DNA from 4 places in the Polaromonas sp. CG_9.11 genome. Region 4 is predicted to be linked to each of the others. Evidence: predicted binding sites of a transcription regulator. Region 4 holds the regulator's gene; each other region holds the start of a gene.

Region 1 (7,884 bases), 110 kb from region 4:
GCTGACGCCGGAAGAAAACGAAGCCCTGGAGCGCAGCCTGCTGGCCGAGGGCTGCCGTGACGCGCTGGTGCTGTGGGGCGAGGTGCTGGTCGATGGCCACAACCGCCACCGCCTCTGCACGCAGCATGGCATTCCCTTCAACACCGTGCAGAACACGCGTTTCACCTCCCTCGACGATGTGCACCTGTGGATGATCGAGCAGCACCTGGGCCGGCGCAGTGTGTCCGATTTCCAGCGCGGCGTGCTGGCCCTGCGCCGCAAGGACATCCTGACCGCGCGGGTGCAGCCGGCGCCTGCCGAAGCGTCGGGGTCTGAAGCTGCCGATGTTTCCGGCAAGCCCGAGCCCGTGCCAACGATGGGCGCCATCGCCAAGTCCGCGCGCATCAGCAACGCCACCATCAGCCAGATTGAAAAGATCCAGAAATCGGCAGCGCCCGAACTGGTGGCGGCGGTGAAGTCGGGAACGATCTCGATCAACGCGGCGGCCACCGTGGCGTCGCTGCCGGTGGAGGCACAGGTGGCGGCGGTCGCCGGCGGCAAGAAAGAGTTGCAGCAGGCCGCCCGGCAGGTGCGGGAAAGCAAGGCCGTGGCCCGCACCGAGCCCGAAACGCCCGAAGGCGTGATCGCCCGGCTGCGCCAGACCATCACCGAACTCAGTGCAGAGAATGCGGCGCTGAAGGCCAGGCTGGCTGAACTGGCCGCCTGAAGCGGAACCATCAATGCATTGACCTGCATCAATCGCGGCGGGATGAGGCACCTGCACCGCAGGGATGCGCGATAGACTGATTTCACAAGCGTTGTGATTCAGCCCTGTTCACCATTCAAGGAGCCCCCATGCCCGCCATGATGAAAGCCGCCGTGTTCGTCGAACCCGGCCGTATTGAACTTGCCGACAAGCGCATCCCCGACGTCGGGCCCAACGACGCCCTGGTACGCATCACCACCACCACCATCTGCGGCACCGACGTGCACATCCTCAAGGGCGAATACCCCGTCGCCCGGGGGCTGACGATTGGCCATGAGCCGGTCGGCGTGATCGAAAAGCTCGGCAGCGCGGTGCAGGGTTATACCGAAGGCCAGCGCGTGATTGCCGGCGCCATCTGCCCGAATTTCAATTCCTACGCCGCGCAGGACGGCGCGCCGTCGCAGGACGGCAGCTACCTGATCCCGCTGGGGCTGTGCGGCTGCCACGGCTTCAAGGCCACGGCCGGCTGGCGCTTTGGCAACCTGATCGACGGCACGCAGGCCGAGTACGTGCTGGTGCCCGACGCGCAGGCCAACCTGGCGCCGATTCCCGACGGCCTCACCGACGAACAGGTGCTGATGTGCCCGGACATCATGTCCACCGGCTTCAAGGGCGCGGAAAACGCCCGCATCAAGATCGGCGACACGGTGGTGGTGTTTGCCCAGGGGCCGATTGGCCTGTGCGCCACCGCCGGCGCGCGCCTGTTGGGCGCCAGCACCATCATCAGCGTCGATGGCAACGACCACCGCCTGGGCATCTCGAAACAACTGGGCGCCGACGTGACGCTGAACTTCAACAACTGCGACGTGGTCGAGGAGATCATGAAGCTCACCGGCGGGCGCGGCGCCGATTCATCCATCGAGGCGCTGGGCACGCAAGCAACGTTCGAGTCGGCGCTGCGGGTGCTCAAACCCGGCGGCACGCTGTCCAGCCTGGGCGTGTATTCGAGCGACCTGACGATTCCGCTGGCGGCCTTTGCTGCCGGACTGGGCGACCACACCATTCGAACGGCGCTGTGCCCCGGCGGCAAGGAACGCATGCGCCGGCTGATGAATGTGTTGGCGTCCGGCCGGCTCGACCTGGGTGTGCTGGTGACGCACGAGTACAAGCTGGAAAACATCGTTGCCGCCTACGACCTGTTTTCGCACCAGCGCGACGGGGTGCTGAAGATCGCGGTCAAGCCTTAAGCAAGCCAGGCTTGGCCTTCCAGCAGCGCCCTGTTATTTGTAAAACGCCTCGACTTTGCCCTTGAGCTTGATCAGCAGCGGCCGGCCGTTGCGGTCCAGCGTCTTGCCGGCGGGCACCTTCACCCAGCCTTCGCTGATGCAGTATTCCTCGACGTTGATGTGTTCCTTGTCGTTCAGGCGAATGCCAACGTCATGTTCGAACACGGCCGCAACATGGTGCGGGCTGCGCGGATCGACCGACAGGCGGTCGGGCAGGACTGGAAATTCAGTGGCTTCGTTCATGTGTATCTTTTTTCAGTTGACGCGAATGGGTGTCGATTTTCCATGATTCCGCTTGGGCCGCAGGGGCAAACCTTCTTCAAAATCAGGCTTCGCGCATTAAGCGGCCGGCGTCCGTCTTGCATTGGGGCCAGGTGGGGGCTGTGGACAGGGGCTGTTCGATTCGCGAAATTTTTGAATAGCTTCGGAGTATCCCCGATGACCGAAGCCGTGCTGCCTGCGTTTCGTCACACCGGCAGCGGCAGCGCCAGCGCCAGCGCATCGCCCAGCGCCCCGGTGATGTCGCCGCGCAACGCCGCCCAGGCGTCGCCGCCCGCCAGGTAAAAGCGCTGGTTCACCTCCAGTTCCAGGCCGACATACTGCCCGGGCGCATGGCGCTTGCGCAGCAACGACGTCAGGCCGTCGCCCTTGCCTTCATACGGATAGTTGCGCCGCAGCTTCAATGAGGGCCGGCGGCGGCGCAAGGCGCTGAGCCAGCGCGCTGCCAGCGCGCCCTCGCCGGCGCGCCTCGGGTCATACAGCCAGGCCACATCGGCCTGGCGCACCACGCCGTTCAGCTCGGGCGTGAAACTGTGCGAGGCCACGTGGATGACTCGCCGGCCGCCGGCAATCAGGCGTGCGACTTCCGATTCGACCGCATCGCGGTGCGGCCGGTAATGCTGTGCGGCCATCTCGCGCCGGGCGGCTGCCGGCAGCCCGCGCGTGGCCTGCGAATGCAGCTGCCGGTGGCCAATGGAACGGTTCAGGTCGATCAGCAGGCGCGTGGTGGTGGCGGCAAACAGCGGCGCGCCCAGGGCACGGGCCATCTGCTGCGCCAGTTCCAGCGCGCCGGGGTCCCAGCCTCGGTGGGTTTGCAGCAAGACTTCATGTCCGGCGAACAGCGAGGCATAGCTGGCGGGCACCTCGCGCCCGCCATGCTCGCAGGTGATCAGCAGGGCGTCACCGGCCAGCGTGTCAGCGACAGGCGCCAGGGTCACACCGTGCGGATGGCATGGCCATGCGTATCGACTTCGCAGGTCGTGACCTCGAACTTTTTCAGCGTGTTGGCCCCGAAAGCCATCGTCAATGGCACGTCGCCGGCATCGCGGCCGCGCGCCATCACCACGCGGCCGATGCGCGGCGTGTTGTGGCGCGCATCGAAGGTGTACCAGCGGCCCCCCAGGAAGACCTCGAACCAGGCGCTGAAATCCATCGGGTAGGGCACCGGGAGAATGCCAATGTCGCCCAGGTAGCCGGTGCAGTAACGCGCCGGGATGTTCATGCAGCGGCACAGCGTCACCGCCAGGTGGGTGAAGTCGCGGCACACGCCGGTGCCTTCGCGCCAGCCTTCGACGGCGGTGCGCGTGGCGCGGGCGGCGCTGTAGTTGAAATGGATGTGCTGGTGCACATAGTCGCAGATGGTCTGCACCCGTGCCCAGCCGGCCGGCACCTGGCCGAACTGGTTCCAGGCGAACTGCAGCAGTTCGCTGTCCACCTCGCAGTAGCGGCTGGGCAGCAGGAACTGCAGCGTGGCCGGCGGCAGTTCGGTCGGGTCGTGCTGCCTGGCGGCCCAGTCCACCTCGTCGGGCAGGCCCGAGTCGCGGATGATGGACTCGCTGTGAAAGCGCACTTCGCCGACCCCGGCCGGCGCATTGACGCGCCCGCAGCGGTTGCCGAAGGCGTCCAGGTACTCGTCGGCCAGCAGGTGGGGTTCGATCAGCACGACCTCGGGCGCCAGCAGGTCGTCGCGCCGTGACGGATGCACATGCAGCACATACACCAGCGCCATCGGCGACGTGATGGCCAACTGGATATCGAAACCAATTTTGATATACATAGGATTTGCCGCCAGAAAGTGGTTGAGCGTGGTCGTGTCTTGCCGGTTTGCCTGGGTCCCGTGCGTGCAAGTATGGTGCCAGGGCGTGGGATGGGCTTATCGTCTCTGGCGCCGTGCAGGTGTCAGAAACCGGAGAACATCGGCTCGGGAAAACCCTTGCCGCCTGGGCCGCCCTGCGGAGGTTCCCCCTTGAACATTTTGGTGCATGACCGGCGTGACTGGCATGGCCGGGTGTACGCCGGGTTGCGAGTCGCCTTATTCCACCACGCTGCGGCGCCGGCCGGGCTTGCGGCCATACGCCAGCTTCATTGCCAGAATCGCCAGGGCCAGCACCAGCGTGATGGTGTTGGCAATCACCATCGGCCAGGAGCCAAGCAGCCAGCCGTAGGCCAACCACAGCGCCACGCCAGCGGTGAACACGCTGTACATCCCCAGCGACACGCCGCTGACATCGCGCGTGCGAAAGCTCAGCCAGGCCTGCGGCAGGAAGCTCGCGGTGGTCAAGAAGGCCGCCACCGAGCCGACAAGGTCGGTCAGGTTCATGGCGTTCACCGGCTGCCTTCCTTCACCGCCCAGTCGACCAGCGCTTCGAGCGCCGGCCGCGCCGCCGGGGCGTTCGGGTGGTTGACGATGCCGACCACCACCAGGCGCCGGCCGCTGGTCGTGTGAACATAGCCGGCCAGCGCGGTGGCGTCGCGCAGCGTGCCCGATTTCAGGTGCGCCCAGCCTTGCGACACCAGCGACTTGCTGCGTTTGAGCGTGCCATCAACGCCGGTGATGGGCAGCGACGCCATCAGCTCAGGCATGGCGCCCGACACATAGGCGGTCTGCAGCATGCGCGCCAAACCCTGCGGCGTGACACGCTCCAGCCGGGACAGGCCCGAGCCGTTGTCCAGCACCGGCCCATCCTCCCCGCCGTCCGCCCTGCCAAAGCGCGCCAGCCACCAGCCGCGTACTGCCTCGCGCGACGCCTCGTTGCTCGCGCCGCCGGGGCGCTGCAGGCTGAGCGTGAGGAACAGCTGCTGCGCCATCACGTTGTTGCTGAACTTGTTGATGTCGCGGATCACCTCGGCCAGGGACGGCGAGAGCATCTCGAACGCCGGCGCCAGGCGGGGCGGCGCGGCGCCCTCGCGCACCCGGCCGTCCAGCCGGCCGCCCATTTCCTGCCACAGCCCGGCAATCGCCCGCGCGGCATAGCCGGCCGGGTCGGGGTAGGCGATGGCCCAGACCTTTTCGCCGCAGGCGGCCGGATAGCTGCCGGCAAACGCCATGCGCAGCGGGTCGGTCAGGTCGGGCTGGAGCTGCGCCCGGTAGTCGCCGCAGTCGCCCAGGGCGGCGCGGCCGTTGCTTCCCGCCGACAACGGCACGCTGGCCTGCATCCGCACGCCGGCCAGCGGCGGGTCGTAGCTGATGCTGGCGCTGCCGCTGCCCGGACTTGGCGCGAAGGACATCACCACCGACTTGTAGTTCACCAGCAGCGCATCGGGCTGGACGTTGTAGGGGCGCAGCGCCTCGCCGTCGAAGTCGCCGGGGTTTTGCGTGGACGCGGCAAAGGCGCTGCGGTCAAGCACGATGTCGCCGCTGATGCGCTGGATGCCCAGGCCCTGCACCCGGCGCAGCAGCAGCCAGAGCCGCTCCATCACCAGCTTGGGGTCGCCCCGGCCCTGGATGATCAGGTTGCCGTTCAGCACGCCATCAATCACCGGGCCGTCGGTGTAGACCGGCGTGGCCCAGGTGTAGGCGGGGCCGAGCAGTTCCAGCCCGGCATAGGTCGTGACCAGCTTCATGACCGACGCCGGGTTCATGGCGCTGCCGGCGCGGTGGCTGAGCAGCGGCGCGGCCCGGCCGTTCAGGGCCGGCGCGGCATCGACGACCACGGCGGCGAAGGCTTCGCGCGGCACCTTGGCGCGCGCCAGCAGGGCCTCGACCTCGGGCGGCAGGGCTTGGGCACCGGCATTCAAGCTGATCAGTGCTACCAGCCCGGCCAACAGGCCTTGGGTCAGGCGAACGTTGCAGCCGGGGTGGGCGCGGGTGTGAGGAGTCGCACTGTGGGACAGGAAAGGAAAAAGCATCCGCAATTCTCGCGCTGTCCTGCCGCGTTACGTCTTGAGCGTAAAAATAAGGGTGTTTAATTCGGGCGCCCGTGAACCGTCCCAGGGGTTTCAGTTTGCACCGAGCCCTTCAGCGGGCGCGCTTAAAGCGCACGACGACAGGAAGACGCGGCGCCTTGATGCGCCTTTAAGCCCCTTTAAGCCCCTTTAAACCCCTTTAAACCCCTTTAAACCCCTTTACGCGCCACCCTGCTCGAACTGTTGGCGCAGCGCTTCAACGCGCTTGCGGTTCACGCCCATGTCGCTCTTGCCCAACCGGCTCGCCGAGCGCACCTGGATCACGCCTGCCGGCTCGTCGAGCAAGAACTCCAGATCGTCGGTAAACCCCAGCCATTGGGTCTTGCACTGCGCGTAGAGGTAAGCCGGCTCACGGGTGACCACGGTGGTGCGCGGCATGTTGCTGACGATGCCTGCAAGCCGTGCCATTGCGGCCTTTGCGTCGCCGGTGTAACTCAGTGGCGCCACCTCGGCATCAACGCGCTGCGGGTTGTCAGGGTAAAGCGCTGTCTGGCTTGAAACGCTATTGGGCGTGAGCGACGGCGGCTTGAGCCTGTGTTGGCGCACACCAAGATCACCCGGCGCTTGGCCCGCCAAAAACCCAAGCTGTCCCGCACCCAGCAGCAAAACGGCCAATGTCACGAGCAGGACTGCAATGTAGCCAATAATTTTCATGGGGGTCTTTTTCTTGCGCAGCGATTGGCTTGTGCGTGCCACTGCGGTAGCGCGTATTGAGCCTGCCAGGGGGGAGCCAGGGGCTGCGGGCTGAAGGATGATGGCGCTGAAAGCGCCGCGAAAAAAGCACAGTGTCATTATGGGCCGCCCGGTAGCGCAAGCAGCCAGGCCGGATAATCGCGGCACCACGACTGGGGTTGCTGCGTGCGCCACCTGGTCTCATGCCGCTAAAAACTATCAAATTAATAGCTGACAGTGCCCGACTCTAATGGGCTAGAGCCCGATTCAATGCCTAAACCTCTTAAATTCCTCGCGTTTGACACCAGCACCGACCGCCTGTCGATTGCCGTGACCGACGGCACGCGCGTCTGGCCGCGCAGCGGCCCGGGCGGGGCGCAAGCCTCCACCACCCTGATCCCGGCGATCCTGGCGCTGCTGAGCGAGTCCGGCATGACGCTGGGCGCGCTGGATGCGATTGCCTTTGGCCGGGGACCGGGCTCGTTCACCGGGCTGCGCACCGCCTGCGCGGTGGCGCAGGGGCTGGCCTTCGGCGCCAACCACGGCGCGGGCATCCCGGTGCTGCCCATCGACACGCTGATGGCCGTTGCCGAGGAGGCGCGCTTTCAGCGCTACGGGGCCATGGCCGACAGTGACGCGCCCTTGACCATCACCGCGCTGCTCGATGCCCGCATGGACGAGATGTATGTGCAGAGCTATGAATTCAGGCGCGGCTCCTGCGCGTCCCTGATGGGCTGCGAGCTGATCCGGCCCGAAAACCTGGTGCCTGGCGCGGCGCCGCAGCTGCTGGCCGGCAATGTGTTCGCCGTGTATGCCGGCCGGCTGCCCGCAGGCCTGGCCGCGCTGGACTGCATCGAGGCCTTTCCGACCGCCACCGCGCTGCTGCGCCTGGCGCCCGCGCTGGCCGCCGCCGGGCAATGCATTGATGCTGCGCAGGCGCTGCCGCTGTATGTGCGCGACAAGGTCGCCCAGACCACCGACGAGCGCGCCCGGGCCAAGGCCGCTGCCCTGGCCGCGTCGCTGATTCCAGCGGCTCCGGTGATGCCACTGCAAAGC
Region 2 (7,884 bases), on a different contig from region 4:
TGTCCAGACGCGCCACCAGCACCGCATGGCGGTAGCGGTCATTGCCGAACACGCGCAATTCCATCTGGTTGGTGTCCCGCAGCGCCAGCGCATCGAGCTTGCCCGATTCGGGCGCGGCTTCCACAGTGACCCATTCGCTGCCGGCGTAATGTTTTGCCAGCACCTCGTGAAGCTGCGCGGCCGTGGGTTGGCCGGGCAGCAGGTCCAGGTGCAGCGGCAACTGCACCAGCATGCCCTGGATGAAATTGCCCACCGACGGAATAAACACCGGCCGGCGGGTCAACCCGGTGTATTTCATGATTTCGGGCAGGTGCTTGTGTTCCAGGCTCAGGCCGTACAGCTCGAAAGCGGGTGCGGTGCCGGCTTCGTAGGCCTCGATCATCTGGCGGCCGCCGCCCGAGTAGCCGCTGACCGACGGCAGGCTCAGGGGAAAGTCGGCCGGCATCAGGCCCGCATCAACCAGCGGCCGGATCAGCGCAATCGCGCCGGTGGCGTAGCACCCGGGGTTGGCCACGCGCTCGGCAGTCATGACGGCTTCGCGCTGGCCGGCCATCAATTCGGGAAACCCGAACACCCAGCCTGGGGCCGTGCGGTGCGCCGTCGATGCGTCGATGATTTTCGGTTTTTTGCCCGGCAGCGAGTCGATCATGGCCACTGATTCACGCGCCGCGTCGTCGTGCAGGCACAAGATCACCAGGTCCACCTGCGCCATCAGGTCACGCTTGGCGGCCGGGTCCTTGCGCAAATCGGGCGCAATGCTGACCAGTTCGATCTGCGGCATCGCCTGCAGACGCTCGCGAATCTGCAGGCCGGTGGTGCCGGCTTCGCCGTCGATAAAAATTTTGTGCATAGATACTTTCAGCTAAAACCACTGTCTCGCAGGGCCAATATTTCAGGTTCAGTTTTCCGCGCTTGTCTGTGTAAGAACCGCATAAGTTTGGTGCATCGCAGCATGATACAGTTCCGTGCTGCTGCCTGCAGTAAACGCTAACATGCTGGTTTTGCGCCGATATGGCCTGTTTTTCACTTCCCAACAGCCTTGCCCAGCTCCTGTTGCACCCCTCTTCTTACTGAATCCTGAAGGTTTCCCATGAAAATTCACGAGTACCAAGGCAAGGAAATCTTGCGCAATTTTGGTGTGCCAGTGCCGCGCGGCATTCCGGCGTTCACGGTGCAAGAGGCGGTGGAAGCCGCACAAAAGCTCGGCGGCCCGGTGTGGGTGGTCAAGGCGCAGATTCATGCCGGCGGGCGCGGCAAGGGCGGCGGCGTGAAGGTAGCCAAGACGATTGAAGACGTCAAGCGCATCGCCGGCGAAATCCTCGGCATGCAGCTCAAGACGCACCAGACCGGCCCCGAAGGCCAGAAGGTCCGCCGCCTGTACATTGAAGACGGCGCCGACATCCAGAAGGAATACTACGTGTCCCTGGTGACCGACCGTGCGACCCAGAAGGTGGCCTTCATCGCGTCAAGCGAAGGCGGCATGGACATCGAGGAAGTGGCCCATTCCACGCCCGAGAAGATCATCACCGAGTTCATCGACCCCCTCACCGGTCTGGGCGACGCACAGGCCACCAAGATTGCCAATGCCATCGGCCTGCCGGCAGAGTCTACCGCCCAGGCCGTGGACATCTTCCAGAAGCTCTACACCTGCTACATGGACACCGATGCGTCGCTGGTGGAAATCAACCCGCTGAACCGCGACAGCAAGAACGCCCTGATGGCGCTGGATGCCAAGTTCAACCTCGACCCCAACGCGCTGTTCCGCCACCCTGAAATTGTCGCCTACCGTGACCTGGACGAAGAAGATCCGGCTGAAGTAGAAGCCAGCAAGTTCGACCTGGCCTACATCAGCCTGGACGGCAACATCGGCTGCCTGGTCAACGGCGCCGGCCTGGCCATGGCGACCATGGACACCATCAAGCTGTTCGGCGGCGAGCCGGCCAACTTCCTGGACGTGGGCGGCGGCGCCACGGCCGAGAAAGTCACCGAAGCTTTCAAGATCATGCTCAAGAACCCGGAAGTCAAGGGCATCCTGGTCAACATCTTCGGCGGCATCATGAAGTGCGACACCATTGCCGACGGCATCATTGCCGCCTGCAAGGCCGTGAACCTGAACGTTCCGCTGGTCGTTCGCATGAAGGGCACCAACGAAGACCTGGGCAAGAAGATGCTGGCCGACTCGGGCCTGCCAATCATTGCCGCAGACACCATGGCCGACGCGGCGACCAAAATCGTCGAAGCCGTGTCCAAGTAAGCCAGGAGAACACACATGTCCATCTACATCAACAAAAACACCAAAGTCATTACGCAAGGCATTACCGGCAAGACCGGTCAATTCCACACCCGCATGTGCCGTGACTATGCCAATGGCCGCGAAGCCTTCGTGGCGGGCGTGAACCCCAAGCGTGCTGGCGAAGACTTCGAGGGCATCCCGATTTTTGCCAACGTGAGCGAAGCGGCAAATGCCACCGGCGCCACCGTGTCGGTGATCTACGTGCCGCCCGCAGGCGCGGCCGCCGCCATCTGGGAAGCCGTCGAAGCCAACCTCGACCTGGCGATCTGCATCACCGAAGGCATTCCGGTCAAGGACATGCTCGAAGTGCGCAACCGCATGAAGGCCAAGGAAGCGGCTGGCGGCAAGCGCACGCTGCTGCTGGGCCCCAACTGCCCCGGCCTGATCACACCCGACGAGATCAAGATCGGCATCATGCCCGGCCACATCCACCGCGCCGGCCGCATCGGCGTCGTGTCGCGCTCCGGCACGCTGACCTATGAAGCGGTGGCGCAACTGACCGAAATCGGCTTGGGCCAGTCCACCGCCGTCGGCATTGGCGGCGACCCGATCAATGGCCTGAAGCACATCGACGTGATGCGCGCCTTCAATGACGACCCGGACACCGACGCCGTCATCATGATTGGCGAAATCGGCGGCCCGGACGAAGCCGAAGCCGCTGAATGGTGCAAGGCCCACATGAAAAAACCCATCGTCGGCTTCATCGCCGGCGTGACGGCGCCGGCCGGCAAGCGCATGGGCCATGCTGGCGCCTTGATCTCGGGCGGTGCCGACACGGCCGACGCCAAGCTGGCGATCATGGAAGCCTGCGGCTTCACCATCACGCGCAATCCGTCGGAAATGGCCAAGTTGCTCAAAGCCCTGCTGTAAACCGGCGCATGCACCCGCAGGGCGCGGCGCGAGCCAGCGCAGACTGCGGTTAGCCACAATACAAAGGCCGGTTGTCATCGCTGACAATCGGTCTTTTTCATTTCTCAAGAGGTTTCCATGGAAGAGTTCATGACAGCCAGCTTCTGGCTGGCAGTGGGGCAGATCATCATGATCGACATTCTGCTGGGGGGCGACAACGCCGTGGTCATTGCACTGGCCTGCCGAAACCTGCCGGCCCAGCAACGCACCAAGGGCATCATCTACGGTACGGCCGGCGCCATCGTCCTGCGGGTGATCCTGATTGCCTTTGCGCTGGCGCTGCTGGCCATTCCTTACCTGAAGATCGTCGGCGCCTTGCTGCTGCTGTGGATCGGTGTGAAGCTGCTGGTGCCCGAAGATGAAGGCGACCACAACGTCAGCTCAAGCGACAAGCTCTGGGGCGCGGTCAAGACCGTCATCATTGCCGACCTGGTCATGAGCGTGGACAACGTGCTGGCGATTGCCGGCGCGGCGCAGGGAGCGCACCAGGAGCACCAGCTGGCGCTGGTGATTTTTGGTCTCTTGGTGAGCATTCCCATCATCATCGGCGGCAGCCAGCTGGTGCTCAAGCTGATGGAACGCTTTCCGGTTGTCATCACCCTGGGCGCCATGTTGCTCGGCTGGATTGCCGGCCAAATGGCTTACACCGACCCGGCCGTCAAGCCGTACCTGCCCGAAGGCGCTTACTGGGGGTATGCCGTGGCCGCTGCCGGCGCACTGCTGGTGCTGGTGATTGGCAAGGTAATACAGGCACGCCGAAAGCCGGCGGTCGCGGGCTGAATACTGCGCATTAATTCCTTGTCGAGTGTTTGAGCGTCTGTTAACGTGCAGCCCTGACTGGCGGGACACGGCCGGTTTTTCTCAGGCAAAGCCGGTTGGATCAATGCATTCGCCGGGGCCAGCCGATCCAACAGAAGTCATGCCCATCACCCCATGATGTATGAAATCTTTGCGCAAACCGACCAGGGCCGGGTGCGCAAAAACAATGAAGATGCTCTGGCGTTTGACCCGAAGACCGGCTTGTGCCTGCTGGCAGACGGCATGGGCGGCTACAACGCCGGCGAGGTGGCCAGCAGCATGGCGGTCGCCTTTCTTCGTCAGGAGCTGACGGCGTGGCTGTCGCAGCCCGGCAGCCGCGCCTCTGTCAGGGAACTTCGCCGGACAATGGAAACCTGTGTGAACCAGGTCAACCATTCGATTTTCAGCGCTGCGTGGTCCAATCCTGACTATGCCGGCATGGGTACCACGCTGGTGGCAGGTGTTTTTCTGGAAGCCCGGCTGGTGCTCGGCCATATCGGCGACTCCCGCTGTTACCGGCTGCGCGGCGGTGTGCTGCACCAAATCACCAAAGACCATTCGCTGTTGCAGGAGCAGGTGGACGCAGGGCTGATGACGGCAGAGCAGGCCCTGACGTCGCCGCACCGCAACCTGATCACCCGCGCCCTGGGCGTCGAGGATGCGGTTTCAGTCGAAATCAACGAGCACCGGGTCGAGCCGGGCGATCTGTACCTGATGTGCTCCGACGGCCTGTCGGACATGGTTCTGGACCCGGTGATCGCAGCCATCCTGAATGCCTCCGGCACGTTGCAGCAAAAAGCCGCAGCGCTGATCCGGGTGGCCAACGACGGCGGTGGACGCGACAATATCTCGGTCCTGCTGGTGCAGGCCGCTGAAGATGAAACGCGGCGCGGCCTGCTGTCCAGAATGCTGGGAAAATAGCCTCTTCAGCGTCCGCTGACGGCGACAAGTTAAAAAAACGCAAAGGAAAACCGGGCATGCCGAAAATGATCATTTCCCTGGACGGGGCCGTCCTGAAGGAAGTCCAGCTGACAAAAGACCGCACCTCGCTGGGTCGCCGGCCCTACAACGACATCGTGATCGACAACATGGCCGTGAGCGGCGAGCATGCGGTGCTCAAGATCTCGGGCGCCGAAGGCCACATTGAAGACCTCAACAGCACCAACGGCACCTATGTCAACGGCAAGTCCGTCAAGAAGCAGTTGTTGCACCACGGCGACACGGTGGAAATTGGCAAGTACAAGATCCAGTATGTCGACGAGGCCAATGCGGGTGAAAGCGCCATCAATGGCGCCATCAAGGTGATGTCGGGCCCCGCGGCCGGTCGTGAAATGGCGCTGGTCAAGCCTGTCACCACCATAGGCAAAGCGGGCGTCGGAGTCGCCAGCATCACCAGAACGTTCACAGGCTTTGTGGTTACCCATGTCGAGGGCGACCGCCAGCCCACGCTCAATGGCGTGGCCGTGGGCGTGGAACCGGTGGCGCTTAACCATGGCGACCTGATTGAGCTGGCGGGAACGCAAATGCAGTTTGTCCAGCAGTGAGACAAGCGCTGGCTGATTCAGCGCTTGTCTCGCATTGCCGACCTGATTGCTCAAAGATTCCCCTGTCCACCGCGGTCCCGGGGCACACGGCTGAAAGTCAACGCAAAGCAGGGGAAACCGGGGCTTGCGCGTTGCCTGGCCTATCGTTGATGCTTGCGAAACCGACGCGCGTCCGGGGCCGAATGACGGTGGCCGCGGCCGGTGTGCCAATTTGGTTGAACCGGAACTCAGTCAAGGCGCATTGAAGGAAATTGGCCGAGACAAGCCAATTGAAGCCACAGGGCGCAGAACGTGACGACCGGTACAGATTGTCTTGACGCCGCACGACACACCATGCGGACTGCATGGGAAAAGTGCTGATGGGCCTGATGGATTTGGAAATAGTGCCGTCAGTTGCATCAAGTGACAAAAATGTCGTTCATGTTTTATATTGTGACAAAAAAAGTAATCCGAATGTTTCATATGTGACGAAAATCACGTTTTTCGTGACCAGAAACAGCTTTCATGGCTTGGCACGCAACCTGCAATAGTTCGTGGCAAGTTTTTTTTCCAACCAAGGAGTTTTCTCATGAAGCGTTCCATGCAAATGGCCCAAAAGGGTTTCACCCTGATCGAATTGATGATCGTCGTGGCGATCATTGGTATTTTGGCGGCGGTGGCTTTGCCTGCTTATCAGGATTACACGGTGCGGGCCAAAGTAACTGAGGGGTTATCGCTGGCGGGTGCTGCAAAAACAGCAATTGCAGAAAATGCTGCCAACGGAACTGCGTATGCTTCTGGTTGGACATCCCCTGCGGTAACAAAAAGTGTCTCTGGCATCGAAATTGATGCAGCAGCTGGATTTATTACGATTAACTACACTGCCAGCGCCGGCGGCGGCACATTGATTTTGACGCCACTGAATGGAACCGCAGTATTTTCTGGCGGTACAGCCTCTGCAACCACAGTGCCAACAGCTGGCTCTATTGTGTGGGTATGTAAGGCCGCTGGCACCACTTCTACAGCGGCAGGCACCACAGGCTCTCTTCTTGCTAAATATGCCCCTGCCGTCTGCAGGACTTGAACTAGAGGGTTTTTAAAAAGGCGCTTATGGCGCCTTTTTTTATGTGGTGACTGATTGTTGAATTGTCAAATAAATTGCTTTTGCAGAACGCAAGATATATAGCCGGAGTACTCTGTGTATCTGCTGGATGGATTTTCCCGTCTTTTGAAGGCGGATCTTCGGATGCTTTTCAGCAAATATTTTTTCTTGGTATATTGAGTGCGGGTTCGCTGTTATTTGGATTAAGTGCTATCAATCCACTGGTTAAAAGCGCAGTTTTTGGTGGAATTTTTTTGATGGCGATGACGCCAAATCCATATTTGGGGCGGCAAATTGCTGGTGCTGCTGGATTACTATTTTTTGGATTGGCTTGTCACACAGGAGCTCATTTCCGAAGCAAATCCGGTGGATTGTCTTGGCTCCTATTTGCAATAGTTGTCGCCGCGATTATTAATGCAGTCGAGGGTTTGCTGCAGTGGTTTGGTCTAGTCGGCGAACTCTATCATTGGGTGATAGAGCCTGAAAGACGCGGGATAGCTTTCGGTGCACTGCGTCAGACCAACTTGTTTGCTACGTTTATGTGTGTGGGTTCAGTATGTACGATCTGGCTAGTTCACAGGAGTCGATTGACAGAATCCATGGCGTGGTTTATTTCGGTAATTCTGATGTTTGCCGTAGCTGCTTCTGCTTCGCGGACCGGCATGCTGGAAGTTATAGCGTTGGCATTATCGGCTTTTGTTTTTAAGAAACAGCAGTCACCTGTAGCAAGCCGTTTAATGGTAGGGCAACTGGTGTTGCTGGGTTTGGCCAGTATTTTTTTACCCGTTGTTGCTGAGTGGCATGGATTTGGTTTTTCTTCAGGCGCTGAACGTGTTTCACATACAGCACAGGATCTTCGTCTTGTTATCTGGAGTAATACGACACAAATGATTTTTGAGCATCCTTGGCTTGGATGGGGATGGCGTGAAACAGGTTACGGGCACTACATGACATTGTTCATGCGCAGATACGATGGCCTGTTGGACCACTCTCATAATTTACCATTGCAAATCGCACTGGAATTTGGATTGCCCATAGCCGTTTTATTTTGCGGCTTGTTGCTTCGGGCAATTTACTGGATAAAACCATGGGGGCGCTTGAGTAGTAACAATAGAGAATTATCTCCACCTCTGCCTGAGAGACAATTTGCCTGGATCATTTTGCTATTCATTGTAGGAATACACAGTATGTTGGAATACCCGCTTTGGTATGCGGGATTTTTGTTTTTGACGGGATTGTTTTTAGGTTATTTGTTGCCG
Region 3 (7,884 bases), on a different contig from region 4:
CGCTGCAAGCCGGACAGTGTCTTGTGCCACACAATGCCGTCCCGCACCGTCAGGTCGCTGCCTTCAACCAGCGGCAATCCAAGATAGCGCGCCAGGTAGGCCTGCTCGTAATAGGTTTCGTTGTACGGCCCTGGCGTCAGCAGAACGATCAGCGGCGCTTCACTCTCGCGCAACGGTACTCCCCCTGGGCCACTGGCCGCGCATTGGCGCCCCCAGGTGGCCAGGCTGTCGCGCAGCGTGTCAAAGAAGCCGGCCAGGTGCTGGACGTTCAGGTCGCGCAGCAGATCAGGGAAGGTCCGCGAGATGACCGAGCGGTTTTCCAGCGCATACCCGGCGCCCGAGGGTGCCTGCGTCCGGTCGGCCACGGCCCACCAGCCGCCGTTGGGTGCCCGGGCCAGGTCGATGGCGTAAAAGTGCAGGGCGACGCCGTCCTTGTGCCGCATCCCATGGCATGGCCGCAGGAAGCCGGCGTGTCCGTGAATCAGTGCGGGCGGCAACAGCCTTTCTGCCAGCATTTTTTGCTCGCCGTAGACATCGATCAGCAGCCGGTTTATCAGCGTGGCACGCTGGATCACTGCGGCCTCAATGCCTGCCCACTCGCCCGGCGGCAGGATCATCGGCAGGACATTCAGGTCCCAGGGGCGCTGCATGCCTTTGTCATCGGTGTAGACGTTGTAGGTCACGCCGTTTTCACGCACCTGCCTTTGCACCGACTCGGTGCGTTTGCGCATGACGTCAGGCGTTTCGTGTGCCAGGCTGTCCAGGAAGGTGCGCCAATGCGCGCGTGGCTGGCCCGAGCGGTCCAGCATTTCATCAAAACTATCTGGCGCAGCCGGGTAACCGGCAAGTAGTTGATTCAACATCGGATCGGGTATTTCTCTTGCAAAAACGCGGATGACTCAAAAGCGAGGCATCCGCGTTGGGTGAGCGTGCAAGGATACAGTCAATAAGGCTGCCACCGTAAATCGAGCGTCATGGGGAAGCCTGGATTCAACTCCTCTTTGTACACGTTCATCGGTCCGGGCGTATGCCCGTGCGACCAAAAGCGCGCGAACCGGCGTGCCTCGGCCGCGTTGGCATTGATCGGCGAATGCGCTTCGCTGCGTCCGCCCGGATGCACGACGTGGTAAGTACAGCCGCCGATGGCGCGACCGCTCCAGGTGTCCACCAGGTCGAAGGTCAGCGGCGCCTGCACCCCAATGGTCGGGTGCAGGGCGGACCACGGGCTCCAGGCGCGAAAACGCACGCCGGCCACATACTCGCCCGGAACGCCGGTCGGATGCAGCGGCAGCATGCGTCCGTTGCAGGCGATCACATGGCGTCCGTCGGTCAACCCGCGTACCCGCAATTGCATGCGTTCCACCGATGAATCGACATAGCGCGCCGTGCCGCCGCCGGTCATTTCCTCGCCCAGCACATTCCACGGCTCGATGGCCTGGCGCAGTTCCATCTCCACGCCTTCATAGACCACGGTGCCAAAACGCGGAAACCGGAATTCGATGAACGGGTCGAACCAATGCTCTTCAAAGGCGTAACCCGAGGCGCGCAAATCCTTGACCACATCGCGGATGTCCTGTGCCACGAAATGCGGGAGCATCCAGCGGTCATGCAGCGCAGTGCCCCAGTGAACCAGTTTGGCCTGGTAGGGCTGGCGCCAGAAACGCGCCACCAGCGCGCGCAGCAGCAGCATTTGCAGCAGGCTCATTCGCTCATGCGGCGGCATCTCGAAGGCGCGGAATTCGACCAGCCCCAGGCGGCCGGTCGGGCCGTCAGGGGAATACAGCTTGTCGATGGAAAATTCCGAGCGATGGGTGTTGCCGGTCAGGTCAACCAGCAGGTTGCGCAGCAGGCGGTCCACCATCCAGGGCTTGTCGCCCGGCTGCAGGGTCGGCAGCACCTGGTCCATCTGCTGAAAGGCAATCGCCAGTTCGTACAGGTTGTCGTCGCGTGCCTCATCGACACGCGGCGCCTGGCTGGTCGGGCCGATAAAGGTGCCCGAAAACAGATACGACAGCGCCGGATGGTTCTGCCAGTAGGTGATCAGGCTTTTCAGCAGGTCGGGCCGGCGCAGCATCGGGCTGTCTTCGGCGGTCGCGCCGCCCAGCGTCGCGTGGTTGCCGCCGCCAGTGCCGGTATGGCGGCCATCGACCATGAATTTTTCAGTGCCCAGGCGCGTCAGCCGTGCCTCTTCATACAAGGTGGTCATGTTGTAGACCAGCTCGTTCCAGCTGGCCGCCGGGTGGATGTTCACCTCAATGACACCCGGATCGGGCGTGACGCTGAGCAGCTTGATGCGCGGGTCGCGCGGCGGCGGATAGCCTTCGATCCACAGCTTGAGCTTGAGCTTGGCCGCCGTGTTCTCGACCGACGTGACCAGCGCCAGGTAGTCTTCGATGCGTTTGACCGGGGGCATGAAGACATGCAGCCGGCCACCCCTTGCCTGCACGCACAGCGCGGTGTGGATGACTTCACTTGGCTCGGGCTGCTCGTCCGCAGGCGCCGGCTTCTTCGCCTTGGCCGTGTTCCGTTTTTCCTTTCGGCCGGCATCCAGCGGCGCTTGCGGTGCGAAAGGATCGACATCGAATTCAGGCTCTTTTTCGTCGGGCTGCACCCAGGGCAGCGCATTCAGCGGCAGACGCAGCCCCAGAGGCGAGTCTCCCTCGGTCAGGTAAAGATGCTCGCGCTTGAGCGGCCAGGGGGAGGTGCGCCAGGCGGTTCCCAGGGCAATGCTCGGGTCCAGGTCCCTGGGTTTGAGCGGCAGCACATAGCCCACGACCTGGCCCAGTCCGTCTTCAAGCAGGCGCGCCAGGCGTCGCCGCTGCTCCGGGGCCTTCAGGTCAACCTGCAGCGGGTCCAGGTTCACCGGCAGGCCTTGCTCCAGCCGGGCTTGTTGCAAGACGTCTTCATAGGCGGGAATCTGGCTGTGGGCCGGCAAGCCCAGCGCCTTGACCAATTCGGCGCTGAAACGCTCGGCCTCTTCGCTGCCATAGCCATCGGGGATGGCCTCGTCCGAGAACAGCGTGGGATCGAGCCACATCGGCTGGCCGTCAATGCGCCAGTAAATGTTCAGGGCCCAGCGCGGCAGGGGTTCGCCGGGATACCATTTTCCCTGGCCGTAATGCAGCATCCCGCCCGGTGCAAAGTGATTTTTCAGGCGATGCATGAGCTGACCGGCCAGTTCACGCTTCTTGTCGCCGTGCGCCAGGGTGTTCCATTCGGCGCCGTCCATGTCGTCGATGGACACAAAGGTCGGCTCGCCGCCCTGGGTCAGGCGCACATCCTGGCGCTTCAGGTCAGCGTCGACCTGCTGACCCAGCAGGTTGATTTTTTGCCAGTCTTCTTCCTTGTAAGGCTTGGTCACGCGCGGGTCTTCATGAATGCGCGTGATCGTCATTTCATGAAAGAACGTGACCTCGGCCTTGTCGGTAAAGCCGGTCACCGGCGCCGCCGACGAAGGCATGGCCGTGCAGGCCAGCGGAATATGGCCTTCGCTGGCCAGCATGCCCGATGTCGGGTCCAGCCCGATCCAGCCGGCGCCGGGAACATACACCTCGGTCCACGCATGCAGGTCGGTGAAGTCGACTTCGGTGCCGCTAGGGCCATCGAGCGAGGCCTGGTCGGCACGCAACTGGATCAGGTAACCCGACACGAACCGTGCGGCCAAACCCATCTCGCGCATGATCTGCACCAGCAGCCACCCGCTGTCGCGGCAGGAGCCCGAGCGTTTTTGCAACGTTTCTTCGGGTGTCTGCACGCCAGGCTCCATGCGCAGCAAGTACGCAATGTCGCCTTGCAGGCGTTGGTTCACCGCCACCAGAAAGTCGTTGGTTGCCAGGTTTTTCTTCAGCAGGTCGCGCCGTGCGTCTGCCACCCAGGCCACCAGCAATTCTCCGGGCTTGTCGGCCTTCAAATAGGGGCTGAGTTCGGCGGCCAGTTGCACCGGGTAGCTGAACGGGAAAAATTCGGCATATTTTTCGACGAAAAAATCAAACGGATTGATGACGGTCATGTCTGCCACCAGGTCAACCGTGAATTCGAGCTGGTTTGATTTTTCAGGGAACACGTAGCGGCCGATGTAATTGCCGTAGGGGTCCTGCTGCCAGTTGATGAAATGGTCTTCTGGCGTGACGGTCAGCGAATAGGAAAGAATCGGGGTTCGCGCATGGGGTGCCGGTCGCAGGCGAACCTCATGCGGTGACAGTGCGACCAGGCGATCGTAGTGGTAGCTGGTTTTGTGGTGCAGCGCAACACGGATGGCCATGGGAGGGTGCCTTTCAGTGGAAGATGGGAGGACGCAAATCAAGGTGTCTTGCAGGCAACAAAATCTTTGTTCCAGACGCAGGATTCATGCCTGCATGTCGCATTTATAGCAGCGATGCTCGGGCATCTCGGGCCACCTGCAACTTTCACGGCCTCGATCCTGCGGGTGATGTCGACCGGATGCCGGGTTGCCCCAATTTCAATGTGCATGATGCTCACTTGGCCAAAGATCGACGGGAAAATGAGGCCACACGGACTTTGGAAAAAGAAATATCAGAGGCAATCTTGTAGCCAAGCAGACCAAGGGTCAATTGCGCTGACATGTCTTGCCTGCGCAGGGGGGCGGCTTCACATCTGGAGGGTAGGGCCGCAACAGGCTTGCTGACCGTTTGCTCCTACGTTTTTTCTGCGCGGTGTCTGATGCGGCCCGCCCAGCCAATTTCATAGTGTAGGGCTTGCCCAGTTCAATCACGATTGTCAAAGGTAAACCATCCATGCAAATGCACATCCAGAAGACTGACTTGAAAGACATGGCGAAAAAAATGTGCAATCTCGATATCGCCTCGCTGGTTACAGTGGCCGAAGACGGGTTACTCGCTGCCCGCCCCATGAGCAACAACGCCGACGTTGACTTTGACGGCAAGTCCTACTATTTCACCTATGAAGCATCGGACAAGGTCAAGCAGATCAGTGGCAACCCTGAAGTGCAGTTGGCATTCGAGGGCGATGACAAACTTTATGTGACCGTCACCGGCCGGGCCGAACTGATCCGTGACAAGGCCGAATTTGACAAGCACTGGGTCCCTGAACTGGGGCAATGGTTTGCTCAAGGCACTGACACGCCGGGCATGGTGCTGCTGTGCGTCAAGGCCACGCACGCCAAGTATTGGCAGGACATGGAAATGGGGGAATGGCGGGCGTAGGTTGATGGCCTTCCTGCTGTTGAGGTTGAGGCGGATGTCGAACGTATCCAGACTGCGCTCGGCCATATGCCGGTTCCAGAAACAGGTGCATTGAAGACTATTTTTTGCCCTGCGTACGCAATTGGCATGGGTTGTTGGTGCCACGGGCTGACTGAACGGATCGGCCTGGGCCCGATGGAAAATAATCCAGTCGAGACATCAATCAGCGTTGATTTTCATGCCTTCACCAGGCATCGCAAAGGAAAGCCCAGTGTGAAACCAGTGCATGAACTGCTTGATACGGTCACATTCGACCACCGAATCACAATTCCTGAAATCTGGTGCTCGATGGCCATCGCGCGCTCAAGACTGCCGGCTGCATTTTGGCCTTGAACGCATGGTCAATGATGCTTTTCGCAGCACTGCCTGGCTTGAAGTCGTTTTGGCTGCGCATATGACCGGTGTCCAGGATTCGCTGACACAAGCGCCAGTGTCCGTTTGTTACGGTCTGCAAGGACGCAACCATGAGCCTGATTGACGTCACGTTCATCGTGCTCGGCCTGACGCTGGTGACGGCGCTGTTTACGCCAAAAACCAGCGTGCCTGCACCGGTCGTCTTTGCCTGTGCAGGCATTGCAGTCGGCGTGGTCTGGCACCTGATGCCGTTCCTGCCGGTGATTCGCGTGCCGCCGGACCTGGTGTTGTTCATCTTCCTGCCGCCGCTGCTGACGACAGCTGCGTATGCGTTGCCTTTGCAGACGTTTCGGCGCAACCTGCGGCCTATCGCACTGCTGGCTATCGGCCTCGTCCTCGCAACGATTGGCGCAGTTGCACTGATCGGCCATTTCCTTGTCGGACTGGGGTGGGCGGCTGCCGTTGTTCTCGGCGCCATCCTTGCTCCGCCTGATCCGGTTGCCGCCACCGCCGTGGCCGGCAAGACCGGACTGTCGCACCGGCTTGTGGTGATCCTTGAAGGTGAGGGACTGGTCAACGACGCGGTCGCCATCGTTGCCTACGGTGTCGCACTGGAGGCGCTGACCACCGGCAAGTTCGAAGCTACCCACGCGTTGCTGGCACTGCTTCAGGAGGTACCGATTGGTGTAGCCGTCGGGCTGGCGGCGGGCTGGATCGCCGGCTTGCTCAGGCGGCGTATCGACAGCGTGCCGCTCGAGATTGGCATTTCGCTCGCGACGCCCTACCTGGCCTACCACCTCGCCGACCGCTTTGGCGGCTCGGCCGTGCTGGCTGTGGTCACGCTGGGCTTTATGCTGCGATCCTCGTCGGCCCGGGTTTCTTCGCCCGTCGCGCGTCTCGCCGCACGCACGGTCTGGAGTTTCCTGCGCTATGTCAGTACCGCGCTGGTCTTCGTGCTGCTTGGGCTGCTGATCGGCGAGATTGCGGTTAACTGGCCGGGTTGGGCCGTGGTCCGTGCCGGCATCATTCTGGGCGCGGCTGTCATCGTTGTTCGCCTGGCCTGGATGCTGATGGTGCCGCGTTTGGTGGCGATCTTCGGTATCGGCCATGATTCTGTACCGTCGCTCGGCGAGCGGTTCGTGCTGGGCTGGGCCGGCATGCGCGGCGTGGTTTCGCTCGCACTGGCGCTGGCCCTGCCGCTGGCCTTCGGCGGGGACGGGGAACTCCGGAGCACGATCATCTTCCTGACGCTGATCGTCATCATCGCCACGCTGTTGTTCCAGGGCATCACGCTACTGCCGCTGGTCCAGCGTCTGCAGGTCGGCGACCCGGACCGGGAAGCGCGCGAGGAGTGCAGCGCGCGGATTCGAGCGCGACGGGCCAGCATCGCCGCCGTGAAAAAGTCGGGCGGTGGTTCCGGGGATCTGATCGCGCGGCTGGAATCGGGCAGTATCGGCATCGCAAGCGCAGGAGCGCTGGGCCGCCATGCAGAGCATGGCCCGGCGCTGCTGCAGGCACTCGATGCGCAGCGCAAGGTCGTCAACAGCCTGCGCGATGCCGGCCGGATGGGCAGTGCGCTGGCCGAGCGCCTGGACACAGAGCTTGACCTCGATGCAATGAATGCAACAGGTGACGGGGCCCGGCTTACCAATGCTGGCGAAGAGTGAAATTTCCCCCAACTGGACGGCCTTCGGGCGTGGCGTTTTGCATTGATTGGGCTGCGCCTGCCGGTGCCGACATAGAAGCAAAGAACAACTAAGTTATGGACCGTGATCATGACACGAGGGAGCCTCAAACGCTTACCCTTTGGAGGTTAGGGGGGCTTGAAAGTCTGGAGCCTTTGACTGCGGGAAACCGACCGATATTTCACGTGGACAAAAAATCCCCATTTCAAACGCTATTCAAATGTCGGGCCGTGCCTGCATGGTGAAATTTATTTGAAACAGGTCAGGAATCTGACCCACACCCACTGGGCAGCGGGGCTGAACGGCAGTGTTTTTCTCAAGAATCAATTAGCGCGTGTTGATCCTGGTGCTAACCCAAAAAAAATCCGCTATGGTTTAGATAGCGGACTTTTGTTTTTTGTATTGGTGCCGGAGAGATGAATCGAACACCCGACCTTCTCATTACGAATGAGCTGCTCTACCGACTGAGCTACACCGGCTTAAGCCCTCAATTATAGCCCGGCGTGGTAGGCGGTTACGCGGTCGACTTCATTTTTAGAGCCCAGGATCACGCTGACACGCTCGTGCAGTTTGGTCGGCTGGAGGTCAAGTATGCGCTGTTTGCCGTTGGTGGCGGCGCCTCC
Region 4 (7,563 bases):
GCGCCGAGCCGGCGACCATGTCGAAGCGAAACAGCCGGCATTCGATCGGGCCGTTCCACATCGGCACGCGGCGCGACTCCTTCAGGCGCATCTTGTTGGGCAGTTTCAGGTCGGGCGTGAGCACGTGGGCGGTCCAGCCGGCGTAGTTTTTCTTCCAGTGGGCCGCCAGTTGCGGGAAGAAGTCCGAGGCTTCCTCGCCCCAGGCGTTGTGCGCCTGCTCGCGGCCGGGGTTGGCCGAGCGGTCGCGCGGCGGCTCGAAGCCGCTGTCCTCGCGGCTGTCCTGCTCGTTGCGCGCATGACGCTCTTCCCGGCCTGAGCGCATGTCGCGCTCGGGGCGAACCAGCGGCTGGCCAAATTCATCGACGCTTTGCCCCTGGAACTGCGAACGCCGCTGCTCGCGCTGCTGCACGCCGCTGGTGCCGGCCACGCCCGCCACGTCGATGCGCTCGCCATACGGCGGGTTCACCAGCATCACGCCGCCGGGCGCGGGCGGCATGCGCTGCAGCGCGTCGCCGCCGCGAAACTGCACGGCATGGGCCACGCCGGCGCGTTCGGCATTGCGCTCGGCAAAATCGACCATGCGGAAGGACACGTCGCTGCCAAACACCGGCGCGGTGGGCTCGGTGATCGCTGCTTCGGCCTGGTCGAGCAGGCCTTCCCACACGTGGCCCTGGAAAGGCAAATACTTCTGGAAGGCAAAGCGGCGGTTGATGCCCGGCGCGATGTTGCAGGCGATTTGCGCCGCCTCGATGGCAATCGTGCCCGAGCCGCAGCACGGGTCGTACAGCGGCACGCCTTGCTTGCACTGCCCTTCGTCGCCACTCCAGCCGCTGGCGGCGATCATCGCGGCGGCCAGCGTTTCCTTCAGCGGCGCGTCGCCCTTGTCCTCGCGCCAGCCGCGCTTGAACAGCGGCTCGCCCGAGGTGTCGATGTAGACCGTCACCGTGTCGGTGGTCAGGTGCACATACACGCGCACGTCGGGCCAGCGGGTGTCGACGCTGGGGCGCACGTCGTTGAACTTGTGCCGGAAGCGGTCGGCAATCGCGTCCTTGATCTTCAGCGCGGCAAAGTTCAGGCTTTGCAGCGGGCTGTGCTGGGCGGTGATTTCGACCTTGAAGGTCTGCGCGGGCGTGAACCAGACTTCCCAGGCGACACTGGCCGCCGCGTTGTACAGGTCCTGCTCGCTGCGGTAGGGGCCGTGCTGCAGCTCGATCAGCACGCGCTGGGCCAGGCGGCTGTGCAGGTTGAGCTGCAGCGCTTCGCGCCACGAGGCCTGCAGCTGGACGCCGGCACGCCAGGCTTTGCCCTCGATGCCGGTGATGCGCTGGACTTCGGCGGCCAGGAGGTTTTCGACGCCGGCGGCGCAGGGGAGGAAGAGTTGGAGTTGGTTCATGGTGTTTTCAGGTTGGGCTGCTGCGGCTGTGGACTGCAGGGGCAGTGTGCATCGGCTGGCGGACATGGCAAGGGCCGCCCTCGGTATCAGCCCTCACCCCCGCCCTCTCCCAGAGGGAGAGGGCGTAAGAAAAGGCAGCAGCACGGTCTTTGCGCACCCACAAATCTTTCCCGGCTGGCTCCTTCTCCCTCTGGGAGAAGGCAGGGATGAGGGCCAGCGGACATTGCAAAAGGCGCATGGCCTGTTCAGAGTGCCTTGCGCAGATTGGTCGGCGCAATGCGCAATGCCTCGCGGTATTTGGCCACGGTGCGGCGGGCGCATTCAATACCCTGCTCCTTGAGCATTGCTGAAATCTGGCTGTCGCTGAGCGGCTTTCTGGGGCTTTCGGACGCCACGAACTGCTTGATGAGTGCGCGCACGGCGGTGCTCGATGCATTGCCACCGGTTTCGGTGCCCAGCCCGGAGCCAAAGAAATACTTCAGCTCGAAAGTGCCGAAGGGCGTGCCCATGTACTTGGCCGTGGTGACGCGCGAAATGGTCGATTCGTGCAGGCCCAGCTCGTCGGCGATCTCGCGCAGCACCAGCGGCCGCATGGCAAGATCGCCGTGGGTGAAAAAATTTTTCTGCCGCTCGACGATGGCGTTGCTGACGCGCAGGATGGTGTCGAAACGCTGCTGGATGTTCTTGATGAACCAGCGCGCTTCCTGCAACCGCTGCTGCAGCGCCTGGCCACCGCCCCTGCCGCCGTGCTGCCGCAGTGCGCTGGCGTAGATGTCGTGGACCCGCAGCCGGGGCATGACGTCGCTGTTGAGCGTGACCTTGAAGCCCCGGCCGGACTTGACGACCAGAACGTCGGGAACGACCAGATTGCGTTCCACATTGGCAAACCGGCGTCCGGGCTTGGGGTCGAGCCGGGCGATCAGGCCGATCGCGCCCTTGATGGTGTCTTCGGTGCATTTGCACAGGTGCGACAGTCGCTTGACATCGCGCTTGGCCAGCAGTTCCATCGGCTGCTGGCAGATCGCCATGGCGGCGCGCGACTCGATGCTGTTTTTGCAGTCGAGCAGCTGCAGTCGCAGGCATTCGGCCAGGGTACGCGCGCCGACGCCGCCAGGCTCCATGTGCTGGAGCAGTTGCAAGGCGATGGCGAAGGGCTGCTCCAGTTCTTCGGCCTGCTCCGGGTTGCCGCTGGCCAGTCCGGCAGCGAGTGACGCCAGGCTGTCTTCCAGGTAGCCGTCGTCATTGAGCGACTCGATCAGGAAGTGCAGGGCGGCCCGGTCGAGTTCGGACAGCCGCAGGCCGAGCGCCTGCCGGTGCAGGTGGTCCTGCAGCGACACATGGGCGCCGGTCAGGTCGGAGGCTTCGACGTCGCTGTCGTCCAGGTTGTTCTTGCGCGCCGGCGCGTCGCCGCCCCATTCGCTGTCGTCGGGCAAAGACTCGACCGAGCCATCGCCTTCCCAGCTTTCTTCCAGCGCCGCCTCGGTGCCGGCCTCTGCCGTGTTTTCAGACTCTTTTGATGTGCTGGCGCTTGCTGTGTCTGTATTTGCAGCTATTGAATCTGTAGCAGACTCGAATTCACGGCTGTCCTGGCTGACCGGGGTGTCGGTGTGCTCCAGGCCAAACTCCTCGCGCGGCGCGCTGTCGTCCGCCAGTTCGAGAAAAGGGTTTTCGTCGAGCATCTGCTCGACTTCCTGGCTTAGCTCCAGCGTCGAGAGTTGCAACAGCCGGATCGACTGCTGCAGCTGTGGCGTGAGCGCCAGGTGCTGCGAGACGCGAAGGGACAGGCCTTGTTTCATGAAGATATAGCCCCCACGCTCCCCGCTGCGCGTGGTTCGCTGCCCCCCGAGGGGGCTGCCCCGCCTGCAGTCCGGCAAAGCCGGTCCTGCGGCCGGTACTGGGGCTGGCGGGGATGCCCTGCCGTCCCACCTGATGTATCCAGCGATGCTAGGCGCAAGATTGTCACAGGCGCGGCTGGCAACCTTTCCCGCTCGTGCAAGTACCGGCCGCGGAACTGGCTTTGCCAGGCCGCAGGCGGGGCAGCTCCCCCGGGGGGCAGCGCAGTACATAAAGTGACAAGCGTGGGGGCCATTGCTACATCTTGAAGTGTTCGCCGAGGTAGACCCTGCGCACATCGGCGTTGTTCACGATCTCGGCCGGCGTGCCGTTGGCCAGCACGTGGCCGTCGCTGATGATGTAGGCGTGGTCGCAGATGCCCAATGTTTCGCGCACGTTGTGGTCGGTGATCAGCACGCCGATGCCGCGCGACTTGAGGAAGCCGATGATGCGCTGGATCTCGATCACGGCAATCGGGTCGATGCCGGCAAACGGCTCGTCCAGCAGGATGAAGCGCGGCTGGGTGGCCAACGCGCGGGCAATCTCGACGCGGCGGCGCTCGCCGCCTGACAGCGACAAGGCCGGCGAGTCGCGCAGGTGGCTCACGCGCAGGTCGTCGAGCAGCGCATCGAGCCGCGACTCCAGCTCGGCGCGGGCCAGCGGCTTGCCGGCGGCATCGCGCTGCAGCTCCAGCACGGCGCGCACATTTTCCTGCACGCTGAGCTTGCGGAAAATCGACGCTTCCTGCGGCAGATAGCTCAGGCCGAGGCGCGCGCGCAGGTGGATCGGCATGTGCTCGACCGGCTGGCCGTCGATGGAAATCTGGCCCGCGTCGGCGCGCACCAGGCCGACGATCATGTAAAACGACGTGGTCTTGCCCGCGCCATTCGGGCCCAGCAGGCCGACAACCTCGCCTTTTTGCACCGACAGCGACACGTCCTGCACCACCAGCCGGCTGCCGTAGGACTTTCGCAGTCCCTGCGCGACCAGGCTGCTGGGTGTGTCAAGGCGGACTGCGCCCTCCTGCGGAGGAACCGTTTCAATCGTTCGATTCATGGGGTCAGGGGGCTTTCGGGGCTGTGCCGGTGCCCAGCGTGGTGCTGGGGCGTAAAACGGGCGCCGGTCCGCTGGCCGGCGGCGCTGCCGTGGCGCCCGTCGCAGGGGCGCGCGGCGACAGCATGGCGCGGACCCGTCCGCCAGGGTTTGCCGCAGTGGCAGTTTTCGCGCCGGCATCAACGGTGAACACGTCGGTGTTGTTGTCGTACACGATCAGCCCGCCGGTGGTTTCGTCGCTCAGCGTCGCGCCTTTGAACCGGCGCACCACGGCGCGTTTGATGAACTTGACCAGGTCGGCGCGGCTGTCGTATTCGATGCGTTCGCCTTCGCCTTCGATGTATTCATCGACGCCGTCGCGCTTCTTGCGGTAATAGGCAAGCTTGCCCGGCGCTGCCGTGGCCACGGCCAGCTGGTAGCCCTCCGGGTCCTGACTGACATCGACCTGCGCGCCCCGGATGATGGTCGTTCCCTTGGTGATGACGACGTTGCCGGTGAAGACACTGGTCTGGTTGAGGTCGTCATAGCGCAGGGAATCCGCCTCGGCATTCATCGGCTTGTCGCGGTCGGCTCTTTCCGCCGCGGCCGGAAGCACGGCACCCGCTGCCAGGATGGCAGCCAGGAGAAGAGGGAAAAAAGGGGTTTTCATGAGGCACGGTTCTTGCGGGTGATATTTTTTCAATTGTAGCCATGCCGGCAGGGCCAGAATCCTCTAGAAAATAATCGGTATTCCCCCCTGGTCGCCAGTCTTGACTTGCACTGGCAGCCGCCGCTGAAACTAGCCTTCTTCAGATCTTGTGGCGAGCAAGCGGCCCTGCTGCGAAAAGCGTGCTTCCCGACAGCAAGCGCATCACCTGAAACCGTGTGCTTCCGGCAGTATCGGATGTGACTGGCTTGCAGCTTGCAGGCGCACACGCTCTCCGACGTCGTACGAGCCGAAAACTTCACGCGCCGAACGGGTTTCGGGCAGCACATAAACAATGCCGTCCGTTCCGGTGAAAGCAGGACTCACCACGTTTTCGTAAAACTTGACGGGAACATTGATGCAGCCATAAGAAATTCGGCGCTCTGACGGCAAAGAACTGGCCAGCCTTTCGGCGCGGCGTTCCTTGGCATTGCCAGTGACCACACGATGCATGGAGATGGCCGTGTCGTAGTCCACCCAGAGCATTTCATCGCCCTTCAGGTTTTTGTCCAGGTTGGCCACGAAACGGCCTGCCGGCGTGGTGCGTTCCTCCGGGCGAATGGTTGACAGCTTTTTGGTTCCGATGCCGGGGACTGAGTGATCGCCTCTGGCCAGTCCGAGCAGCGCGGAAGATTCTCCGCGCAGTTGGCCCTTTGCATCGAACACAAATACCCTGGCCTCCAGCTTGTCCACGATGACAAAGGGCTTGTTGAGGTTGTCGCCTGAATCAACCACCCAATTGGCCACATGTCGGGCTTCTTTGGAGGCGTTGGTCTGTTCAAAGTTGGCGCGTTTTGCGCTTTTTCCCGCCACTGCGGGTTGCGTTTGCGTGACCGTTGGGACGGCGCCGCCTTCAGCGGACAGAACAGACGATGCCAGCCCAGGGTCTGGCAAGTGCGCAGCATCATGCGATGCATACGCCTGGGTGCAAATCAATCCTGTGGCCAGCAAGCCCAGAAAAACTTCTCGCATCATGAGCGCCAATATTTTTCAGGTTTTTCCATAACAGCCTTTTTAATTGCGTTCCGGTTTGGGCTTGCGTACTGGCGCCTCGTATTGCTCGGGCGGCGGTGGGACTGATACCACAACAGGCGCAACAACCGGTGGTGCCGGTGGTGTGACAACTACCAGAACGGGCGGCTGCACAGACGCTGGCGGAAGCACCGTGAAAACGTACCCAGGAGGAACGACGGCAGGCGGTGTTGACGGCGTCAACACGGGAGGCAGTGGACGTGGCGTATTTTCCTTAATTGGAACGACCGGTGGCACCACAGGCGGCACCACGACCGGTGGCACCACGACCGGTGGCACCACAGGCGGCACCACGACCGGCGGCACCACCGCTGTGATATTCGCGGTCGTTGTTGAAACAACCGGGCCACAGCAAGGAACGGCCAAGGCGTATCGATTGGCGTCTGCACCGCCCAGGCTGTAGCCGGTCAAGGTGATGGTCTTGTTCACTCCCACGTCCGGGGTAGCGAAATTGGCCGTACTGCCGGGGCCTGCAACCAGCGTCACATCGCCCACAGGGCTTCCTTTCAACGAAGCGACCGTTGCCGTGGTGGTTCCGTCGGCGATTTTGTCCTGGCCCTGAGCAAATACCAGCATGTGCTGGATGGGCGCGGCACCGATGATGTTGCCAGAGTAATCGGTTGGCGTGGTGTACGCGACCGGATTGTAATAAATGGTCGTCGGCGCATTCGTGACAGTCGCAGCCGGTGCCAGCGGAGCAAAAACAACCGTGCCGCCAGCGCCCGGGGCACTGGCGCCATACCCGGCGCTCAGCACCAGGCCAAGCGGCAGGCCCAGACTTTGACCGGGAATGATGCTGGTGGTGTGGGTCAGTGTGATCTTTCCCTGAATGTTGACATCGTTTGCGGCGCACATGGTGACGTTGCCGTTGGTTGTCGACAAAGCGCCTATCAAGTTGATGTCATTGCCGGCACTGAGCAAAACGCTTCCGTTGGTCGTCGTGATGTCTGCGCCCAATTTCACATTCACATCGCGCCCGCAGCACACCGCCAGGTTTCCATTGGTGGCAGTGATTGGCTTGTTGATGTTGACATTTCCTTTCGCCAGCAACGTCAGCGTCGTCGGGTTCGAACTCGCTGACCATGCGATGGCGTCGTTGACATGAATGTCACCGTTGCCGGGTGTTGCTGTGTACAGACTCGTCACAGGCGGGGTACCGGCGACCATGACATCGTTTCCGGTTGCCGTGCTGATGGTCACGCTGTTGGTCACCAGCAAGGCTGAAAGCGTCGTGCCAGAGATGTTGTCCGTGGACAGGCTGCCAATGGTGAAGTCCTGCGGGTCAATCAGCCAGGTGCCCGTTTTACCCTGCGCCGCCTCAGTGGTGACTTTCACCCCGCTGGCGATTTTCACACTGGCCGCAGAGGTTTCGATGAAGCCGCCATTTCCGCCTGCGGGTGCAGAAGCGTCCAGCGTGCCAGCCACATTCACCGTGCCATTTGCCATACCGCCCATCAGCATGATCGTGCCGTTGACGTTTTGCAGCGTCTGTGCCTGAACCACGCCGGTGTTGTTGACCGCATTGGACAGCAGGCTGCCCGCTGCCTGGGTGGTCATCAGCACCTGG

What was found. Region 4 encodes sigma-54, which starts transcription at its own class of promoters, with help from an activator protein. Its sites were predicted from a motif close to TGGCANGNAANCTGCTTT; they were not measured.
Region 1: a site for sigma-54 is predicted at 4,091-4,108, ahead of IWX85_RS11870 (transglutaminase family protein). Genes of this name have one in related genera too.
Region 2: a site for sigma-54 is predicted at 6,055-6,072, ahead of IWX85_RS12620 (pilin). Genes of this name have one in related genera too.
Region 3: a site for sigma-54 is predicted at 4,336-4,353, ahead of IWX85_RS04995 (DUF2126 domain-containing protein). Genes of this name have one in related genera too.

What each region holds. Positions count from the first base shown of each region.
Region 1 is NZ_JADOVE010000013.1:8,189-16,072, forward strand. It holds gene IWX85_RS11850 (hypothetical protein) at 1-706, shown strand, start outside; gene IWX85_RS11855 (NAD(P)-dependent alcohol dehydrogenase) at 835-1,932, shown strand; gene IWX85_RS11860 (DUF3297 family protein) at 1,966-2,214, opposite strand; gene IWX85_RS11865 (N-formylglutamate amidohydrolase) at 2,439-3,188, opposite strand; gene IWX85_RS11870 (transglutaminase family protein) at 3,185-4,027, opposite strand; gene IWX85_RS11875 (SemiSWEET family sugar transporter) at 4,283-4,570, opposite strand; gene dacB (D-alanyl-D-alanine carboxypeptidase/D-alanyl-D-alanine-endopeptidase) at 4,576-6,099, opposite strand; gene IWX85_RS11885 (DUF1499 domain-containing protein) at 6,316-6,810, opposite strand; gene tsaB (tRNA (adenosine(37)-N6)-threonylcarbamoyltransferase complex dimerization subunit type 1 TsaB) at 7,099-7,884, shown strand, end outside.
Region 2 is NZ_JADOVE010000014.1:32,024-39,907, forward strand. It holds gene argC (N-acetyl-gamma-glutamyl-phosphate reductase) at 1-850, opposite strand, end outside; gene sucC (ADP-forming succinate--CoA ligase subunit beta) at 1,091-2,254, shown strand; gene sucD (succinate--CoA ligase subunit alpha) at 2,270-3,163, shown strand; gene IWX85_RS12605 (TerC family protein) at 3,281-3,982, shown strand; gene IWX85_RS12610 (Stp1/IreP family PP2C-type Ser/Thr phosphatase) at 4,136-4,921, shown strand; gene IWX85_RS12615 (FHA domain-containing protein) at 4,978-5,544, shown strand; gene IWX85_RS12620 (pilin) at 6,113-6,607, shown strand; gene IWX85_RS12625 (PglL family O-oligosaccharyltransferase) at 6,670-7,884, shown strand, end outside.
Region 3 is NZ_JADOVE010000004.1:87,831-95,714, reverse strand. It holds gene IWX85_RS05000 (circularly permuted type 2 ATP-grasp protein) at 1-863, opposite strand, end outside; gene IWX85_RS04995 (DUF2126 domain-containing protein) at 944-4,261, opposite strand; gene IWX85_RS04990 (pyridoxamine 5'-phosphate oxidase family protein) at 4,755-5,183, shown strand; gene IWX85_RS04985 (hypothetical protein) at 5,250-5,555, shown strand; gene IWX85_RS04980 (sodium:proton antiporter) at 5,687-7,243, shown strand; tRNA gene IWX85_RS04975 (tRNA-Thr) at 7,665-7,740, opposite strand; gene IWX85_RS04970 (class 1 fructose-bisphosphatase) at 7,753-7,884, opposite strand, start outside.
Region 4 is NZ_JADOVE010000013.1:114,598-122,160, forward strand. It holds gene IWX85_RS12380 (class I SAM-dependent RNA methyltransferase) at 1-1,393, opposite strand, end outside; gene IWX85_RS12385 (RNA polymerase factor sigma-54) at 1,639-3,189, opposite strand; gene lptB (LPS export ABC transporter ATP-binding protein) at 3,485-4,282, opposite strand; gene lptA (lipopolysaccharide transport periplasmic protein LptA) at 4,287-4,928, opposite strand; gene IWX85_RS12400 (L,D-transpeptidase) at 5,130-5,939, opposite strand; gene IWX85_RS12405 (filamentous hemagglutinin N-terminal domain-containing protein) at 5,979-7,563, opposite strand, start outside.